Regions from separate parts of the Weizmannia sp. WK01 genome, predicted to be linked through region 1. Evidence: a T-box and tRNA genes for the amino acid it is inferred to sense, from the RefSeq annotation. Region 1 holds a T-box; the other holds one or more tRNA genes.

The links. A T-box is a leader RNA that pairs with one kind of tRNA and senses whether it is charged. The one in region 1 lies ahead of tyrS (tyrosine--tRNA ligase), so its partner is inferred to be a tRNA-Tyr.
Region 2: it has a tRNA-Tyr gene. The T-box ahead of tyrS (tyrosine--tRNA ligase) is inferred to sense a tRNA for this amino acid. The anticodon was not compared.

Annotation. Positions count from the first base shown of each region.
Region 1 is NZ_CP109616.1:2,411,688-2,422,022, reverse strand. It holds gene OF158_RS11580 (ThiF family adenylyltransferase) at 1-120, shown strand, start outside; gene OF158_RS11575 (helical membrane plugin domain-containing protein) at 162-689, opposite strand; gene fdhF (formate dehydrogenase subunit alpha) at 706-3,648, opposite strand; gene fdhD (formate dehydrogenase accessory sulfurtransferase FdhD) at 3,891-4,700, shown strand; T-box leader at 4,913-5,111, shown strand; gene tyrS (tyrosine--tRNA ligase) at 5,255-6,514, shown strand; gene OF158_RS11555 (sigma-54 interaction domain-containing protein) at 6,614-7,987, opposite strand; gene pruA (L-glutamate gamma-semialdehyde dehydrogenase) at 8,170-9,717, shown strand; gene OF158_RS11545 (proline dehydrogenase family protein) at 9,733-10,335, shown strand, end outside.
Region 2 is NZ_CP109616.1:2,781,807-2,792,141, reverse strand. It holds rRNA gene OF158_RS13475 (23S ribosomal RNA) at 1-1,931, shown strand, start outside; rRNA gene rrf (5S ribosomal RNA) at 2,108-2,223, shown strand; tRNA gene OF158_RS13465 (tRNA-Asn) at 2,230-2,304, shown strand; tRNA gene OF158_RS13460 (tRNA-Ser) at 2,309-2,398, shown strand; tRNA gene OF158_RS13455 (tRNA-Glu) at 2,412-2,483, shown strand; tRNA gene OF158_RS13450 (tRNA-Val) at 2,495-2,570, shown strand; tRNA gene OF158_RS13445 (tRNA-Met) at 2,580-2,653, shown strand; tRNA gene OF158_RS13440 (tRNA-Asp) at 2,666-2,741, shown strand; tRNA gene OF158_RS13435 (tRNA-Phe) at 2,760-2,835, shown strand; tRNA gene OF158_RS13430 (tRNA-Thr) at 2,840-2,915, shown strand; tRNA gene OF158_RS13425 (tRNA-Tyr) at 2,924-3,005, shown strand; tRNA gene OF158_RS13420 (tRNA-Trp) at 3,014-3,087, shown strand; tRNA gene OF158_RS13415 (tRNA-His) at 3,096-3,171, shown strand; tRNA gene OF158_RS13410 (tRNA-Gln) at 3,179-3,250, shown strand; tRNA gene OF158_RS13405 (tRNA-Gly) at 3,254-3,328, shown strand; tRNA gene OF158_RS13400 (tRNA-Cys) at 3,334-3,407, shown strand; tRNA gene OF158_RS13395 (tRNA-Leu) at 3,417-3,498, shown strand; gene OF158_RS13390 (YetF domain-containing protein) at 3,740-3,952, opposite strand; gene OF158_RS13385 (DUF421 domain-containing protein) at 4,001-4,204, opposite strand; gene OF158_RS13380 (LLM class flavin-dependent oxidoreductase) at 4,578-5,597, shown strand; tRNA gene OF158_RS13375 (tRNA-Leu) at 5,715-5,796, shown strand; gene OF158_RS13370 (zinc-dependent alcohol dehydrogenase family protein) at 6,184-7,311, shown strand; gene OF158_RS13365 (DMT family transporter) at 7,722-8,606, shown strand; gene OF158_RS13360 (hypothetical protein) at 8,735-9,007, shown strand; gene OF158_RS13355 (MFS transporter) at 9,354-10,335, shown strand, end outside.

The sequences.
Region 1 (10,335 bases):
TTAATGATCACCGCGCTTGAAGGTCACCGGACGGTTTTATTTCCGGACGGCAGGATGCTCATTCACGGTACGAAAGATAAGAGAGAGGCCCGTTCGCTCTACCAAAAATATTTTCAATGAAAAAGGAAGCACGCATTTCCGTGCTTCCTTTTCGAATGGCGTTAAATATTTGCCAATGTTTCATTATCCACGTCTTCTTTTTTCGGCACCGGTTCCTGGAGCGCTTTTCCCATGCCCTTCAAAAAGGAAATGGCGAAACCGACTGCCCGGTTGACGTCCGGGTCGCTCAACGATTTCAGCAGCCCGAACAATGTCACTTTTTCTTCCGAGCCAATGAATTGTTTGCCTTCATCAAAGCCTGATGCTACACCGTTCATCAAGTGGATAATAAGGTCGTGGTCGGCTTTCATAAAGACGCCGGCCGTGCCGAGCAGCATGTTGATCAGGTTGACGACCTGTTCCCGGGATAATTGCTCAAGGACGATTTTTAAAATATCATTTTTTGCGAGAATCATTGCATTTGCGGCTTCCAGTGCGCCAGTATCATTGAAATCATCGATCAGCCGGATCAAATTTTCAAACGCATCTTTATGATCGGCAACCAGTTTTTCCAATTCCTCGAGCTTTTGCCGGGTGACTTCTTCTTCCGTCGGCTGCTGTCTTGCAATCTCTGTGATCGGAGCGGCCATCCTTTTTCCCCCTCTCTTAGTGTACGTCTGTTAATGGTTGATAGCCTTCGCGCTGCCATTTGCGTTCGACTTCCACGCCGCGTGTAGGATTTCGTTTCTTATCGCGGTGGTTTGATTTCGGCAGTGGTGACTCCCCACCTTTTCGGATCAGTTCCATCTTCACTTTCGTTTGTTTAAACGCCGGTGTGCTTTGCCGTTTATCGTAAATCGGCCCGGTTAAGAAGTTGATCGCCGATTCTTTTTCCGTCGAGTGCATCGGTAAGTATAGTTCTTTGCCCTGCACGCGATCTGTGACCAGCACATGCAGTTGCAGCGAGCCGAACGGGGAAGTGACGCGGACAAGGTCTCCGGTGTCGAGATTGCGTTCTTTTGCAAGCTCCGGCGACACTTCAACGAATACGCCCGGGACTTTTGATTCGATGCCTTCCGATTTATTGGTCAGATTGCCTTCGTGGAACTGTTCCAGCATCCGGCCGTTATTAATATGCAAATCGTATTGTTCCGGAAATTCGGCCGGTTTTACCCAGTCTGTCAGGGCAAACCGCGCTTTGCCGTCCGGGAACGGGAAGCCGTCCTTGTAAAGAAGCGGGGTATTGGCACCATCGAGGCTTCCCCAAAGGAAACTGTTCCAGCCTTCCAATTTGTCGTAGTCTGCCTGTGCAAACAGCGGGGTCAGGCTGGCCATTTCGGCAAATATTTCGCCCGGGTGGCTGTAATTCCAGTCTGCGCCGAGTCGTTTTGCCACTTCCTGGATAATCCACCAGTCCGGTTTGGATTCGCCCAAAGCCGGGAGCGCCTGGTATAGCCGTTGCACACGGCGTTCCGTGTTTGTAAAGGTGCCTTCTTTTTCAAGCGACGGAGCTGCAGGCAAAATAACATCCGCATATTGGGCCGTTTTTGAGAAAAAGACATCCTGGACGACAAGAAAGTCAAGATTGGAAAGTTCCTCGCTTACATGGTTGGCGTCGGAGTCGACAAGCGCCATGTCTTCGCCGATGATATACATCGCTTTTAACTGCCCGGCTGCAATCGCATGCAGCATTTCAATATTGTTCAGTCCCGGTTTGTTGCTGATTTTGACGCCGTACGCTTTTTCAAATTTTTCGCGTGCCGCATCATCCTCCACATGCTGGTAGCCCGGCAGCCATCCCGGCAGCGTGCCCATATCGCATGCGCCTTGCACGTTGTTATGCCCGCGCAGTGGATAAGCGCCTGTACCCGGACGTGTATAGTTTCCGGTTGCAAGAAGCAGATTGGAAATAGCAGCGGACGTATCGGAACCACCTGTATTTTGCGTGACGCCCATGCCCCAGAGGATACATGTTCCGTCTGCCTGATGGATCATTTCGGCGATTTGGATCAGCGTTTCCTTCGGGATACCGGTCATCTTTTCAGCGTAGTCGAGCGTGTATTTTTCAAGCGTTTCTTTAAATTCATCAAAAAAGTTCACTTTTTCCGCAATGAAGTTTTCATCATGCCAGCCTTGGTCGATGATATATTTCGTCACCGCCATCAGCCATACCTGGTCTGTGCCCTGGTTCGGATGGATAAAAAGATCAGCGCGCTCTGCCATTTCGTTTTTGCGCATATCGGCAACAATCAGTTTCTGGCCGTGCAGTTTATGGGCCCGTTTGATGCGAGTTGCAAGGACCGGGTGGGCTTCCGCCGGGTTCGCGCCGACAATTATGACAAGACCGGCTGAGGCAATATCTTTAATCGTGCCGCTGTCGCCGCCCATGCCAACGGTTCTGAGCAGGCCGTCCGTTGCCGGCGACTGGCAATAGCGCGAACAGTTGTCGACATTGTTGGTTTCAAATACCTGGCGCGCCAGCTTTTGCATTAAATAGTTTTCTTCATTGGTGACTTTTGAAGAAGAAATAAAACCGACCGCATCTTTTCCGTATTGCGAATGGATTTCTTTCAGCCGGCTTGCCACCACGCTGAGCGCTTCATCCCATGATGTTTCTACAAATTTACCGTCTTTGCGGACAAGCGGTTTTGTCAGCCGTTTATCGGAATTGACAAAATCCCAGCCGAATTTTCCTTTGATGCAAGTGGAGATGGCGTTTACCGGGCCTTCATGCTTCGGTTCGATTTTTAAAATTTTCCGGCCCTTTGTCCATACTTCAAATGTGCAGCCGACACCGCAGAAGGTGCAAACGGTTTTCGTTTTTTTCGTGCGCTGTTCGCGCATCGAAGCTTCGATTTCGGATATGGCAAAAATGCTGCCGTAACCCGGTTCGACTTTTTTCACAAGATCAATCATCGGGTCGAGCAGATCCTCTTCAAGCCCGGTTAAATAGCCTGCCTCGCCGAGCATCGATTTTTCCATCAGTGCATTGCAAGGGCAGACGGTGACGCAATGCCCGCAGGAAACGCATGACGATTCATTGATCGGAACGCCGTTATCCCAAATGACGCGCGGGCGTTCTGCTTCCCAGTCAATGGAAAGCGTTTCGTTCACCTGCAGATTTTGGCAGGCTTCCACGCATCTCCCGCATGCGATGCACTGGTTCGGGTCGTACCGGTAAAACGGGTGCGAATAGTCGACCCCGCTTGCGTCCGTTTTTGGCGTAAACGGATATTTCTGGTGTTCGATGCCCATTTTTTCCGTTGTATTGTGGACGATGCAGTTGCCGTTGTTATTGTCGCACACCGTACAGTATAAAAGGTGGTTGGCGAGAATCCTGTCCATCGCGTCATGCCGGGCCGCTTCCGACTGGTCATCGCTGAGGCGGACCACCATGCCGTCCTCCGCCGCCGTCGAACAGGTGCGCATCAGTTCCCCGTTCACTTCCGCAATACACGTGTCGCAAGTTTGGATCGGATCTACTTCCGGGTAATAGCAAATTTGTGGATGAAAAATATCATTCCGGTTGATCACATCGATGATTTTCTCGCCGGGGCGGGCTTCATAATCCCGGCCATCAATCGTGATGTGAATCGATTTGGTTTCCATTTCTTTTCCTCCTTTTGCAAACAGTGAAGGCAGGCCTTCAGAAAAGAATACAAAAAACCGGCAACTCTGTTACTTATACCAAACCTTTGCAAAAATAAAACTATCATTCTCTTTTTTTATTCTAGCATCTGATGCAAAAATGAACAAACCATCAGAGTGTTTTGCCTATTTGAGCGGGCGGCTTTTGTTTTTAATCTGATTCCTTTAAAATAAAACATTATAGACAGGGGGCTGTTGAACCCATGAAAAATGTGGACACGCAGAGGGAAATTCTCCGTTTCAAGAACGGGAGGCTCGAACGGGCGCTGGATACAGTCGCAACGGAATTCCCGGTGACATTAAAAGTGAATGGGCAGGAATGGGTGACGATGGTGTGCACACCTGAATATATCGAGGACATGGCGGTCGGTTATCTTGTGTCGGAAAGGGTTGTCCGGCGCTATGAAGATATCCGCGACATCTGGACGGATGAAAAAGGAGGATTCGTCCATGTCCGGACCGATCATCTTAATCCTTATTACGAACAGCTGCAAAATAAACGTTATATCACCTCCTGCTGTGGAATGAGCAGGCAGGCGTTTGTTTTTGTCAATGATGCTCTGGCGGCGAAAAAAATGGACGGTGTGCACGTCCGGATTACAGTTGATGATTGTTTCCGGCTGATGGAAGCATTGCAGGAGAATGCCGAAGTGTTTAAAAAAACAGGGGGCGTCCATAATGCTGCGCTGTGCGATGCCGGCGGGATCCTTGTCAGCCGGATGGATATCGGCCGCCATAACGCGCTTGATAAAATTTACGGATATTGTTTGAAAAATCAGGTTTCCACAAAAGGGAAAATCCTTGCATTCAGCGGGCGCATTTCCTCGGAAATTTTATTGAAGACAGCCAAAATCGGCTGCGAGGTGATTTTATCGAAATCGGCACCCACCACACTCGCCCTGGAATCCGCCGAAGAACTCGGCATTACCACGATCGGCTTTATCCGCGGCGGGTCGATGAATATTTACACCTGCCCGGAACGGATTGCCGGTGTTGCCGCCCATGCCCGGTGATTGCCGGGTGTATACGATCGGAAAGGCACGGTTTGGGTTGGAAGAAAACGGGAAGACACGCTGGAAGGCGTGCTTCGGGACGGAACAGGGCCTTTGCCGGATGAGGAAAGGTTAAAATGGGCATTACCGGATTTGAAGAAAGCGCTGGTGCAGCCTGCTTGGCAAGGTTGACATTTCAAAATGTATATGGTAAAATAACTTACAATTTGATGAATGAAGCGTCGAAAGGATCAAGTAGCTTCCTGTTGCTGCATACAAGAGAGCCGGTGGTTGGTGCGAACCGGTACAGGCAGGCGGCGAATTACACCCCGGAGCTTTTGCCGGATACGGCAGACGGCCCCCAGCCGTTATCCAAATGAGTGGAGAAGCAATTCTCAAGTTGGGTGGTAACGCGATACAATCGTCCCTTCGTTTTGACGGAGGGGCGTTTTTATTGTTTACAGGAAAAAGAAGGCAGCATACAGGTTTCATGATCCCATCATCGTTAAGTAGGGCACTTGGAACCTGAAAGATGCCGGCACCAGAGGCTACATAAAAAAGGAGTGGGATTTTAAATGGATTTACTTGAAGATTTAAAATGGCGGGGGATCATTTACCAGCAAACAGACGAAGAAGGGCTCGCGGAGTTGCTTCAAAACCGGAAAGTGACCCTGTATTGCGGGATTGACCCGACAGGCGACAGCATGCATATCGGGCATCTTCTCCCGTACCTCACGCTGCGTCGCTTCCAGCAGGCGGGACACCGGCCGATTGTCGTGCTCGGCGGGGCAACCGGCATGATCGGCGACCCGAGCGGCAAGAAGGAAGAAAGAAAGCTGTTAACGGTTGAAAAGGTCAAGCAAAACGGCGAAGCATTGAGAAAACAGCTGGAACGATTTTTCGATTTTGACGGCGAGTCAGCCGCCATCATGGTCAATAACTATGACTGGCACGGCTCGATGGACCTTGTTACTTTCCTGCGTGATTACGGAAAGCATATCGGCATCAACTACATGCTTGCAAAAGATACGATCGCATCCCGGCTTGAAACTGGTATTTCGTTTACGGAATTTACATATACGATCCTCCAGGCCGTCGACTACTTTAACTTGTATAAACAATACAACTGCCGCCTGCAAATCGGCGGAAGTGACCAGTGGGGCAATATTACAAGCGGCCTTGAGCTGATCCGCAAGCTTGAACCGGAAGGCGAAAAAGCTTTCGGACTAACCATTCCGCTTGTCACAAAAGCGGACGGCACCAAATTCGGGAAAACAGAAAGCGGCGCAGTCTGGCTCGATGCCGAGAAAACATCGCCATATGAGTTTTACCAGTTCTGGGTCAACACGGCTGACCTCGATGTCGTAAAATACTTGAAGTACTTCACCTTCTTGCCAAAAGAAGAAATCGAAGAGCTGGAAAAATCGGTTGAAACCGAACCGCATCTCCGCAAAGCCCAAAAAGCGCTGGCCGCGGAAATGACAAAACTGATCCATGGGGAGGAAGCATTGCAGCAGGCTTTGAATATTACGGAAGCATTGTTCAGCGGCAATGTGAAGAAACTGTCGGCTGAAGAAATGAAGCAGGGATTTAAAGATGTTCCGTCATTCCAGCTTGAAAGCGAAGAACAAAAGCAGCTTGTGGAGTTGCTCGTTGCCGCCAAAATCTCCCCGTCAAAACGCCAGGCACGCGAAGATATCCAAAACGGTGCCATTTACGTAAACGGTGACCGCATAACGGATCTCGGCTATGCGTTAGGGGAACAGGATAAAATCGGCGGCGAATTTACCGTCATTAGAAGGGGAAAGAAAAAATACTTTTTAATTAAACATTGAGGATAAAGGGATGCACAATGGAGATGCCTAAAATGTGCATCCCTTTTTTATGGTTCCAATTGCGACTTGCCTTTCTCTTTTCGTTTTTCCCGCCGGAAGTCAGCTCCCAATTCCAAATTTTTTCAACTTCTGATACAAGGTGACCCTTGAAATGCCCAGTTCTTTTGCTGCGGCGGATTTGTTCCCGCCTGCTTTGCGCAATGCTTTTTCGATGAGCTGTTTTTCCATATTTTCTTTTTCCACAGGCAAAGTGCCGCTTTCCGGGAGGACGTGTTCGGACGCCCGCATTTCGGTTCCTTGGAAAAAGCGAAGAAGGGAAGTACGGTCAATAAACGGCTTTTCTGATAAAATCACCATCCGTTCCATTAAATTCCTGAGCTCCCGGACATTCCCCGGCCAATCGTACGTTTGCAGGAAAGAGAGGGCATCGGGGGCAAGCTCCGGTTCAGGCATTTTATACTGGACGGCAAATTGTTTTAGAAAGTAGCGGGCAAGGATCGGAATATCGTCTGGGCGCATCCTTAATGGCGGCATCGTAATTTGAATAACATTTAGCCGGTAATAAAGGTCCGACCTGAATGTCTTTTCTTTCATCATTTTTTCAATGTCCTGGTTTGTGGCGGCAATAAAGCGGACATTGATTTTCCTGCCCGAAGCGTCGCCAATGCGGTAAATCACTTTTTCCTGCAGCACGCGTAGCAATTTCACCTGCATATCGAGCGGCAGTTCGCCGATTTCGTCCAAAAACAGCGTACCTCCGTCCGCTTCTTCAATTTTTCCGGCTTTTCCTTTTTTCTCCGCACCCGTAAAGGTGCCTGGTTCATAGCCGAATAATTCGCTTTCAAACAAGGCAGAAGGAATCGAGCCGCAGTTCACCGGAATAAAAGGGCCGTTTTTCCGCGCACTTGCTTCATGGATGGCGCGCGCGCATATCTCTTTCCCTGTGCCGGACTCGCCGAGAATAAGCGTGACGGCATCCGTTTTCGCCGCTTTCGCCGCAATTTGGATCGTATTCCGGAGCACGCGGCTTTTCCCTTTTAATTTGGAAAAAGGCGTTTCTTCATAGCTTGTGTACATTTTTTGGCGCAATTCATTCAGCTCAATAGAAGTGGAGACGAGATTGTCGTTCAGCCTGACAATCTGGGTGATATCGCGTTCCACGGATACCGCGCCGATCAGACTGCCGCTGTTATCAAAAATGGGCCGGGCGTTCACAACAACATGCTTGTCAGGGCGGGGCCGGTGATACTGATCGGTAATACGGGCTTTTGTCCGCAACACTTTGAGCACCATTAAATCATCATCACGAAAAAAATCGGTAATTTTTTTGGTTAAGATCATTTCTTTTGGAATATTGTAAGTCCGGACGGCGGCATCGTTCCAATAAATGACTTCCTTTTTTTCGTTTACAATCGTAATCGCATCATTTTCCGCTGATAATACCGACTGCAAATAAGACAGTTCATTTGCCATTTCCCTCCTCCTCCCCTTTGTCGTGTAAAGGTATTGTACATTTGATTTACAATTATGTAAATATATTGTACATAGAAAACGGTTTATTTTTTTACAAATACAAAGCAAAAGGGGATGTTGCAGCAGTTGGCATGCTTTTTGCATGGTAATAAGTCAGAACGAGGATGAAGGAGGTTTTTTCATTGGTCTTGCCTTTTAAACATGAACCATTAACGGATTTTAACCAGCCTGAGAACGTACAGGCGTTTGAAGCGGCACTTGAAAAAGTGCGTGCGGAACTCGGAAAGGAGTACCCGCTTGTTATAAACGGAGAACGGATTTTTACGGAGGATAAGCTCGTATCCGTCAATCCTGCGAATAAAGAACAGGTTGTCGGGAAAGTTTCGAAAGCATCGAAAGCACTGGTTGACAAAGCTTTCGAAGGTGCCAATGAGGCATTTCGCAGCTGGCGGAAAATGGCACCTGAAACGCGGGCGAATGTGTTGTTCAAAGCCGCTGCGATTGCGCGCCGCCGCAAACATGAGCTGTCGGCGTGGCTTGTATTTGATGCCGGCAAGCCGTGGAGCCAGGCGGACGGGGATACGGCGGAAGGAATCGACTTTTTGGAATACTACGGCCGCCAGATGCTCGAGCTTGCAAAGGGGCAGGAAATGGCACAGCGTGAAAATGAGCACAATACTTATTTTTATCAGCCGATGGGACCGGGGGTAACGATTCCACCGTGGAATTTCGCTTTCGCCATTGTTTGCGGCACGACGGTTGCCCCGCTTGTTGCCGGGAACCCGGTTTTGCTGAAGCCTTCGGAAAGCACGCCTGTGATTGCATACAAACTCGTTGAAATTTTGGAAGAAGCGGGGGTTCCAAAGGGCGTGCTCCAGTTTGTGCCAGGCGATCCGGCGGAAATCGGCGATTATCTGGTGGATCATCCTTCCACCCATTGGATTAACTTTACGGGTTCCAAAGCAACGGGCCTGCGCATTTATGAACGGGCTGCGAAAGTGCAGAAGGGCCAGCACTTTTTAAAACGGGTTGTCGCTGAAATGGGCGGAAAGGATACGATTATTGTTGATAAAGAAGCGGATCTCGATCTTGCTGCAGATGCGATTGTCCAGTCGGCATTCGGTTTTTCCGGCCAGAAATGTTCAGCCTGCTCGCGGGCAGTCGTGCATGAAGACGTGTATGAAGAAGTGCTCGAAAAGGCGATTGCCCTTGCGAAAAACGTAACCGTCGGCGACCCGTCCGAAGAAAATGTGTATATGGGTGCAGTCATTAACGAAAAGCAGTTTAACAAGATTAAAAGTTATATAGAAATCGGCAAAGAAGAAGGCGAACTTGTCTTCGGTGGGGAAACGAATGGCGAAAAAGGATTTTTCGTTTACCCGACGATTTTTAAAGATGTATATCCAAAGGCACGGATCATGCAGGAAGAAATTTTCGGGCCGGTTGTCGCTTTTGCGAAAGGAAAAGATTTTGACGAACTGCTTGAAATTGCCAATAATACGGAATACGGACTGACAGGCGCCGTCATTTCGAAAAACAGGGAGCATTTGGAACGCGCCCGGTACGAATTCCATGTCGGCAACCTGTATTTTAACCGGGGATGCACGGCGGCCGTTGTCGGTTACCAGCCGTTCGGCGGTTTTAAAATGTCCGGCACCGATTCGAAAGCGGGCGGCCCGGATTATTTGAAGCTGTTTATGGAAGCAAAATCTGTATCGGAAATGTTTTAACGGGAGGAAAGGCGTATGGCGAATTTGACGAGAGATTTTTTCATCGGCCTTTCAAACAGCAGGTTTTTAAATAAAAGTGCACAAAAATGGGGTTTCCGGTTCGGTGCTGAAAAATTTGTGGCGGGGACGGATATTGATTCCGTCACCCGGACCATCCGGGAAATGAATGCCCGTGGAATCAGCTGTACCGTTGACAATCTGGGCGAATTCGTATCTGAAAAAGCGGAAGCGGAGTCGGCGAAACAGCGCATTCTGCAAATGCTGGACAGGATTCATGAGGAGAACCTGGATTGCCATATCTCGGTGAAACTGACCCAGCTCGGGCTTGATATTGACCGTGCGTTCTGCCTGCAAAATATGGAAGACATTTTGACGCGTGCAGCAGCATACGGGATTTTTATCAATATTGACATGGAAGATTATACCCATTTTCATGCTACAATAGAGGTGTTGAAAACCCTGCTTGAAACGTACCAAAATGTCGGGACAGTCATCCAGGCGTATTTGCGCAACGCCGAAGCGGTTATGGATGAACTGAAGGATGTCCGGCTCAGGATTGTAAAGGGCGCTTACAAAGAAAGCGAGACAGCCGCTTTTCAGTCAAAAGCGGAAATTGAC
Region 2 (10,335 bases), 370 kb from region 1:
TAAGATCCATGGTCGAAAGGGAAACAGCCCAGACCGCCAGCTAAGGTCCCAAAGTATACGTTAAGTGGAAAAGGATGTGGCGTTGCTTAGACAACCAGGATGTTGGCTTAGAAGCAGCCATCATTCAAAGAGTGCGTAATAGCTCACTGGTCGAGTGACGCTGCGCCGAAAATGTACCGGGGCTAAACGTATCACCGAAGCTGCGGATGGACACCATTTGGTGTCCGTGGTAGGAGAGCGTTCTAAGGGCGTTGAAGCCGGACCGGAAGGACCGGTGGAGTGCTTAGAAGTGAGAATGCCGGTATGAGTAGCGAAAGAAGGGTGAGAATCCCTTCCACCGAATGCCTAAGGTTTCCTGAGGAAGGCTCGTCCGCTCAGGGTTAGTCGGGGCCTAAGCCGAGGCCGAAAGGCGTAGGCGATGGACAACAGGTTGATATTCCTGTACCGCCTCTTCACCGTTTGAACGATGGGGGGACGCAGGAGGATAGGGCAAGCGCGACACTGGTTGATCGCGTCCAAGCAGTTAGGCCGGTGCGGAGGCAAATCCTTCGCGCCAAGGCGGAGCTGTGATGGCGAGGGAAATTTTAGTACCGAAGTTCCTGATTCCACACTGCCAAGAAAAGCCTCTAGTGAGGTGAAAGGCGCCCGTACCGCAAACCGACACAGGTAGGCGAGGAGAGAATCCTAAGGTGAGCGAGAGAACTCTCGTTAAGGAACTCGGCAAAATGACCCCGTAACTTCGGGAGAAGGGGTGCTTTTTGGGGTGTATGCCCCGGGAAGCCGCAGTGAATAGGCCCAGGCGACTGTTTAGCAAAAACACAGGTCTCTGCGAAGCCGCAAGGCGAAGTATAGGGGCTGACACCTGCCCGGTGCTGGAAGGTTAAGGAGAGGGGTTAGCCGTAAGGCGAAGCTCTGAACTGAAGCCCCAGTAAACGGCGGCCGTAACTATAACGGTCCTAAGGTAGCGAAATTCCTTGTCAGGTAAGTTCTGACCCGCACGAAAGGTGTAACGATCTGGGCACTGTCTCAACGAGAGACTCGGTGAAATTATAGTACCTGTGAAGATGCAGGTTACCCGCGACAGGACGGAAAGACCCCATGGAGCTTTACTGCAGCCTGATATTGAATTTCGGTACAGCTTGTACAGGATAGGTAGGAGCCTTGGAAACCGGAGCGCCAGCTTCGGCGGAGGCATCGGTGGGATACTACCCTGGCTGTATTGAAATTCTAACCCGCACCCCTTACCGGGGTGGGAGACAGTGTCAGGCAGGCAGTTTGACTGGGGCGGTCGCCTCCTAAAAGGTAACGGAGGCGCCCAAAGGTTCCCTCAGAATGGTTGGAAATCATTCGCAGAGTGTAAAGGCATAAGGGAGCTTGACTGCGAGACTTACAAGTCGAGCAGGGACGAAAGTCGGGCTTAGTGATCCGGTGGTTCCGCATGGAAGGGCCATCGCTCAACGGATAAAAGCTACCCTGGGGATAACAGGCTGATCTCCCCCAAGAGTCCACATCGACGGGGAGGTTTGGCACCTCGATGTCGGCTCATCGCATCCTGGGGCTGTAGTCGGTCCCAAGGGTTGGGCTGTTCGCCCATTAAAGCGGTACGCGAGCTGGGTTCAGAACGTCGTGAGACAGTTCGGTCCCTATCCGTCGCGGGCGCAGGAAATTTGAGAGGAGCTGTCCTTAGTACGAGAGGACCGGGATGGACGCACCGCTGGTGTACCAGTTGTCTTGCCAAAGGCATCGCTGGGTAGCTATGTGCGGAAGGGATAAGTGCTGAAAGCATCTAAGCATGAAGCCCCCCTCAAGATGAGATTTCCCACAGTTTATACTGGTAAGATCCCTGAAAGATGATCAGGTTGATAGGTCCGGGGTGGAAGCGCGGCGACGCGTGGAGCTGACGGATACTAATCGATCGAGGACTTAACCAAATAGAAAAGTGAAGGCCGCCTTGAAAAAGGTGCGCTGGAGCTAGACAATTCTCAAAGTTAGAAGTAAAAACGCATTCTCCGTTTACAGTTTTTTCTCCCATCCGGTTTTCAGGGAATCACATAATTCCTGTTGATAAGAAATGAAAACTTTGTTATAATGATTTTTGTCATTAAGGTCCGGTGGCGATGGCGGAAAGGTCACACCCGTTCCCATCCCGAACACGGAAGTTAAGCTTTCCAGCGCCGATGGTAGTTGGGGGTTTCCCCCTGCGAGAGTAGGACGCTGCCGGGCTTGTATTCCGCAGTAGCTCAGTGGTAGAGCAATCGGCTGTTAACCGATCGGTCGTAGGTTCGAATCCTACCTGCGGAGCCATCATGGAGAGCTGTCCGAGAGGCCGAAGGAGCACGATTGGAAATCGTGTAGGCGGCTAAAAGCTGTCTCAAGGGTTCGAATCCCTTGCTCTCCGTCATGATCCATATGGCCCGTTGGTCAAGCGGTTAAGACACCGCCCTTTCACGGCGGTAACACGGGTTCGAATCCCGTACGGGTCATCATTATAACTGGAGGATTAGCTCAGCTGGGAGAGCGTCTGCCTTACAAGCAGAGGGTCGGCGGTTCGATCCCGTCATCCTCCACCATTTTATCATCGCGGGGTGGAGCAGTCTGGTAGCTCGTCGGGCTCATAACCCGAAGGTCGCAGGTTCAAATCCTGCCCCCGCAATTTACATATAAAGGTCCCGTAGTGTAGCGGTTATCACGCCTGCCTGTCACGCAGGAGATCGCGGGTTCGATTCCCGTCGGGACCGCCATCCATTTTACATAATTGTGGCTCGGTAGCTCAGTCGGTAGAGCAAAGGACTGAAAATCCTTGTGTCGGCGGTTCGATTCCGTCCCGAGCCACCATTTGGCCGGTCTAGCTCAATTGGTAGAGCAACTGACTTGTAATCAGTAGGTTGGGGGTTCAAGTCCTCTGGCCGGCACCACGCAATATGGAGGGGTAGCGAAGTGGCTAAACGCGGCGGACTGTAAATCCGCTCCCTCAGGGTTCGGCGGTTCGAATCCGTCCCCCTCCATTTTTTAAAGGGGCATAGTTTAAAGGTAGAACAGAGGTCTCCAAAACCTCCAGTGTGGGTTCGATTCCTACTGCCCCTGCCATTATGATGGCGGTTGTGGCGAAGTGGTTAACGCACCGGATTGTGGCTCCGGCATTCGTGGGTTCGATTCCCACCATCCGCCCCATATTTATTGGGCCATAGCCAAGCGGTAAGGCAACGGACTTTGACTCCGTCATGCGCTGGTTCGAATCCAGCTGGCCCAGTATGCGGAAGTAGTTCAGTGGTAGAACATCACCTTGCCAAGGTGGGGGTCGCGGGTTCGAATCCCGTCTTCCGCTCCATTGATGGCGGCATAGCCAAGAGGTAAGGCAGAGGTCTGCAAAACCTTTATCACCGGTTCGATTCCGGTTGCCGCCTCCATCATATCATGCCGGTGTGGCGGAATTGGCAGACGCGCACGACTCAAAATCGTGTTCCTTCGGGAGTGTCGGTTCGACCCCGACCACCGGTATAATAGCATCACATTGAAAGCTGATGCCAAATGGAACGCTTCTCAAGATAAAGAGAAGCGTTTTTTTATTGCAATTATATTATTGAAGCCGAGGCCAATTTAAGTGGCTGCTTGAAAGCGTACACTTGTGAGTATCTATAGTTGTTTAACTTGTACAAAAAGGGAATTGATCTAATAAGAAAGGTTTGGAAATACTATCTTAGATTTTCCTTTTATAATGAGAACAGAACTGGGCAGCCTACTATTTACTAGGGTTGTTTTTTCTTTTTTTTACCGTAATCGTCCCATCTTTTTCAAGATAGGCCTGGTCAATTTCATCAAGCAAAAATACGCCCTGCTTTCTCAATAACTCCGACAGTTGATTCATATCAATTTTATTTTTTTTCAGTACGACTTTGTTAATTTTTCCTTTATCGATAATCACCGTTTTATCCCCGATAAGGAATTTTTCCAGTTTATCATAGCGATAAATGAGGATGTCAAAAATGATTTTAATGATGACCTAAACAGAAAGCATCACAAGAATGTAGTACCATTTTACACTTGGGTCATAAAGGCCGTTGCCGACGATTTCAGACAGCATTATGCTCCAGATGAAGTCGATTGGCGTAAGGTTTGAAATGCTTTTGGCGCCGGTACATTTTAGACAAAAAATGAGCGCAAGAAAGCCCATAATCAATTTTAATAAGTCCATGCCAATTTGCATCGCTAACCCCCTCCTTTAAAAGGTCCGGTTTTCTCTCGATTGTTCACTTTTACGGGGCTTTCCAACGATTGATCCAGTTATGCATACTGCTTCAACAAGCAGTCTATTTTCCATTTCGCCAACTTCATGAAGTTTGGATACCAATGCTCTTTCTGCTGCTTCTATTGGGAAGCTTGTACCCGAAACACCCAACGCCCATGGGTCCGATCATACGAGCACTGTTTTTCATTGCATTTTCCCTTAATTTCAGTATCATAAACGAACGTTCTCATCATTGGGATACACCGGACAGGTTAGGCAAATCATTTTGTTTTGGGAATCTGTTATTTTACAATAGATCTATCTTCACGAGTAGAAGGAAAGGAAGCGGACAATGGGTAGTCAAAAAAAGTTGAATGACGTTGCATTTTCGGTTTTAGATTTGATCCCCGTTTTATCTGGAAAGACACCGGCAGATTCGTTTAAAAATAGCCTAAGCCTCGCACAGCATGTTGAAAATTGGGGCTACAAACGATACTGGCTCGCGGAGCACCATAATATGGTGGGAGTAGCCAGCTCTGCAACGGCTGTTTTAGTCGGGTATATAGCGGCAGGGACGAAAACCATCCGTGTCGGGTCTGGCGGTGTGATGCTTCCAAATCATGCACCGCTTGTCGTGGCTGAGCAGTTTGGAACACTGGGTTCCATCTATCCAGGCAGAATTGATCTCGGCCTTGGCCGTGCGCCGGGTACAGACCAATTGACAGCTGCGGCGCTCAGAAGGAATTTAAGGGGCGGGGAAATGGATTTTCCGGATAATGTCCAAGAACTGATGAACTATTTTCTCTCGGATAAAGAACGCAGGACGTATGCACGGGCCGTCGTGGCAGAAGGGGTGGATGTTCCGGTTTGGCTTCTTGGGTCAAGTACATACAGTGCCACACTTGCTGCCAGGCTCGGCCTGCCGTTTTCGTTTGCAAGCCATTTTGCACCAGCGCAATTGTTTGATGCTTTATACCTTTATCGGGAGAACTTCAAACCGTCCAAGTATTTGCAAAAGCCATATGTGATTGCGTGTGTGAATGGCGTAGCAGCTGACACAGATGCAGAAGCAGAAAGGATCGCAACAAGCCTGTACCAGTTTTTCCTCGGCGTTATCCGTGGAAAATCGCAGACGCTGCAGCCGCCTGTCGATAGCATGAACGGGATTTGGACTCCGTTTGAAAAAGAAGCGGCATTGCGTCAGCTTGAATATGCTTTTATCGGTTCAAAACAGACAATCAAAGAGAAAATGGAAGAATTTTTGGATGATACACAGGTCGATGAGTTGATGTTTGTATCGCATATTTACAACCATGAAGAGCGGCTGCGGTCTTATGAGATCCTAAGTGAACTGAAGGAAGATCATATGTGAATAGGGGAGCTGTTTTGCTTCCCTTTTTCACACAATGGTTATTGACATTTTTTACGATCTGGATATAATTATAAAAGTGACATAACAAACAGTTTTGTTTGAGATTCATAGGATCATGCCGGTGTGGCGGAATTGGCAGACGCGCACGACTCAAAATCGTGTTCCTTCGGGAGTGTCGGTTCGACCCCGACCACCGGTATCAAAAGATCACATTTCAGTTTTTCGGTAAAACGTTCCTTATAATCTAGTAAGGAGCGTTTTTTCATTTTCCGGAAGAAGTCACTCTCTTCAATCGGTGAAGGGCAGAAGGTAAGGGATGAATTTCGGTTTGCATTTACTAAAGGCTGCTTATTTGTTTTTTTCATTATTCAGTCGTAAAATAAAATAAAGAATTTAATAATAGCGAATCTAAACACAAATCACTATACTTATCAAGGCTATGAAGCATATCAGCTAGTTCCGGGCGTTCCAGATTTGTTCAGCAATCCCAATTCGCCGAAAACAAAGCATATAAGTGATATTCGTAGGCTTTGAAAACCGTTCAAGTGCGCTGATACATAACGAATTTCAGAGGAGATGGGTGAGAGTGAAGATCAGAGCTGCTGTACTACGGGAATCAGGTGCTGCTATGCCATATGCAGCAAGCAAACCGATTAAAATTGAAACATTGGAACTCGATGAACCGCAACAAGGAGAAGTGCTTGTCAAGATGAAGGCGGCCAGTTTGTGCCACTCGGATTTGTCTGTTATAAATGGCAGCAGACCCCGGCCTTTACCGATGGCTCTTGGGCATGAGGCTGCCGGTGAAGTGGTGAAAACCGGTAAAGGTGTGACGGATCTTGCGCCGGGTGACCATGTTGTTTGTGTGTTTGTACCAAGCTGTGGCGAATGCCTGCCGTGCAAGGAGGGACGCCCTGCATTATGCGAAACGGGTGCGGCTTCAAACGCGGCAGGTACTTTACCAGGAGGCGGCATCCGGCTGCATGCAAATGGTGAAGACATCATGCACCATCTCGGCGTATCCGCTTTTTCAGAATATGCTGTTGTGTCCCGTCGTTCTTTGATTAAAATTGAAAAAGACGTTCCGTTTGAAAAGCTTGCCCTTTTTGGATGCGCTGTCATTACGGGGGTCGGGGCAGTCGTGAATACAGCCCGGATTAAGTTGGGCAGCACAGTTGCGGTTGTCGGTTTGGGCGGCGTCGGATTAAGCGCATTAATCGGGGCTGTATCAGCAGGGGCGAGCCGTGTAGTAGCAGTAGATGTCAATGAAAATAAATTTGCGTTGGCAAAAAGGTTTGGAGCAACAGATGTATTTGATTCCAAAGATCCAGATGTTGTTGAGAAAATACGTGAAGCAACTGGCGGGGGACTGGATACTGTTTTTGAGACGGTAGGTGCAGTCCCGGCGATGGAAACGGCATACGCCATCACCAAGCGCGGTGGCACAACCGTTACGACAGGACTACCGGATCCAAAACATCATTTTTCTTTCCCTTATGTAACGCTGACGGCTGAGGAACGGACGCTAAAAGGTTCCTATATCGGTAGCTGTGTTCCAGAAAGGGATATTCCAAATTATATCCGGCTTTTTAAAAACGGCCGCTTGCCAGTGGATGAATTGGTAAGTGATGTCATTTCTTTGGATGAGATAAATGAGGGTTTCGACAAATTGGCTAAAGGGGATTCATCTAGAATCATGATTCGGTTCGACTAAAAGATGATTGCCAGAAAAGGTGTCCCGTGCCGATAAAGTGGCAGCCATGTTAAAACACAATAAAGAAGAGATCAAGCAACTAGAAATGAACTTAAGTATTTACATCAAGTCCGAGCACCCATTTGCATGATGACGACTTGGTACAGCAGATAACAAGGCTGGAATATTTTGTTCATTTTATAAAACGGCAAAAATTTTGATTTCCTGACTGAATCCAGCGATTCGCAAATGGTTTGAGGAGAAATATAGGATTTCGTCAGCATCCGCTTTGAGGAGGATGGCGGCAGGGTCATATACGTGGTCTACAAAAGGCTTGGCGCCACGCAAAGTGCTAGGCCTTTTATTTACAATTTTTTCAATACAAATTATACTGAAAATAAGACCTTATACATAAAAGAAGGATTACTTTCATGAATAAACCGGCATTTTTAAAACTAAGCATCTCCATGGTGATTTTTGGTTCAATCGGATTTTTCTCTAAGTATACGGGCCTGCCCGCACTGGAACTCGTTTTCGTCCGCTGTGTGAGTGCTTCAGCAATCTTAGCCGTTTACTGGCTTGCGACCGGCCAGTACAAAAAAGAGCGCTGGAGTATAAAAGAGATGCTCTTTATTTTAGGCGGAGGTGTTACGCTTGTCATCAACTGGCTTTTCTTGTTTTTGGCGTTTGAAAAAACTTCTGTCACCGCCGCGATTTCCATTTACAATACAGCTCCGCTCATTGTGCTTGTTGCAGGCTGGACGCTGTTCCGGGAAAAATTCCAATGGGGCGGACTGCTTGCCACTTTGGCGGCCTTTATCGGCACCATCATGATTACCGTAACAGCTTCCTCTGCGTTCAGCCACGTTCTCCTGGTTGGGTCGGTTTACGCATTTTGTGCGGCGATTTTTTATGCAGGTACAGTGATGATCGGCACAAGGATCAAACAGGCAAGTCCATACCTCGTCACGTTTCTGCAAACATTCATCGGGGTCATCATGCTGGCGCCTTTTGTCGACTTTTCAAAATACACTGGGCTCACTCCCGAAAACTGGACATTCAGCTTGCTGACAGGTGTCATCCATACCGGTATCGTGTATTTGCTGTTTTATGGCAGCATCCGATTTTTGCGCACGTCCGTCATCTCAGCCCTTTCTTATCTTGATCCGTGCGTTGCCATTTTGCTTGATATTTTCATCACTGGTTTCGCACCGTCCTATATGCAGGCAGCCGGCATCGCCATCATCTTTTTAGCTGTCTCCTATACAGTAAGAAAAAACAGACAGGAAGACCCGGCAACACAAAGACAAGTATAAATTGGGGCTTGCTGAACGAATCCGCTTCTGCGTTTGTCCCCACTTTGTCAGTAAGCTCTAGAAGAACTTCGAAAATGCGATTCTGTCTTTTCTATACATTGAATCAGTTTTCAAGTGCAAGCTTTTCTTTGGATTTTTATAATCCCCTTGTATTTAAATTTTTGCCAAAGCTGTCAGCATCCTTGCCAAATCTAGGAATTTTGCTTATTCAGCAAGCCCTAAATTGGCTTTCTTATCCGCAGTTTGATCTAGGGGATGGGAACGGTTATTTTTTTTTGGGGGTGGTTGGATTGTTTATGGCAGCAAAAATTCAGCAGCACTTTTTCATATGGTCGAGCTACACATCAGTTTTTGCCATCTCAACCGACGCCCGCAATCGCGGCACTTTTTCATATGGCTGAGCTGCACCATCATTTTACCGGTCACAATACATGTTCTTTATCCTCTGCAGCTCCGCTTCTTTCCCATTCTTTTAAAAGAGTGCGTTTATGGGACCCCGCATATTGCTGTTGCATTTCGCTTTCACGCCGTCCGTTTGGGATACCTGTTGATTGCCAAAAATAGAAGGCTTCCACTTTTTTTAATCTCTAAAAAATCTGCAAAAAGGGTTGACGAGCTGAATAAAAAATACTAATATAGAGATATTTAATTTTTGAAATATTAGAAATCCATACAATATTAGCGACCGATTCAATTAAGTTGAAGTTTCATTCAGCTAAAAAATGACAATTCAGGGAGGTATGACCGTTGAATCAGACGATCGGGCATCAGTTGGACAGACTGTCAGTAGGAAAAGTGCAACGACGGGCAACCATGGTAATTGGAATGGGATTATTTTTTGATTTTTTTGAGTTATTTCTTGCAGGGGTGCTCTCCAGTGTATTAGGTGAAGAATTTCATGTCTCTGCTTCACTTATGCCTTTGCTGCTGGGCTCCAGCTTTTTGGGGATGTTTATCGGGGCTATTTTCCTTTGCCATATTGCGGACCGTTACGGCAGAAAGCGGGCGTTTATGCTCAATATCGGCATTTATAGTCTTTTTACTATTTTCATTGCCTTTAGCCCGAATGTCGGCACGGTCATTTTTTTCCGGTTCCTGGCAGGAATGGGCCTGGGCGCGCAGCCGGCGTTATGTGATACATATTTAAGCGAATTGATTCCGTCGGTAAAACGCGGGAAATATATTGTCTGGGCGTATACGCTTGGTTTTCTCGCCGTTCCTGTTGAAGGATTTCTTTCCCGTGTCCTTGTACCTTTAAGCCCAATGGGATTGGATGGATGGAGATGGGTGTTCCTGCTTGGGGCGGCAGGGGGTGTTTTCGTCTTGATAGCGGCGCGGTCGCTTCCGGAGTCTCCGCGCTGGCTTGCCACAAAAGGAAGAATGCAGGAAGCAGTTGCATTACTGGAGAGATTTCAGGAAGGAAAGAAAGAGGCCGGGATGGTTTCAAAATTGCAATCTGAGCCTGCAGATCAAACGCCAAAGGGAAGTACTTTGAGTGCGGTCTTTCAAAAAAGATTATGGAAAAGTACGGTCATGCTTTACATTTTTCAAATTTTCCAAACGATTGGCTACTACGGCTTTGGGACGCTCGCACCGCTTGTACTCGCATCAAAGGGCTACACCGTCACGCATTCACTGGAGTATATTGCCTTGTCATTTATCGGCTACCCGCTCGGATCATTACTTTCTGTTCCGCTTATCGAAAAAATGGACCGTAAATGGCTGGTGT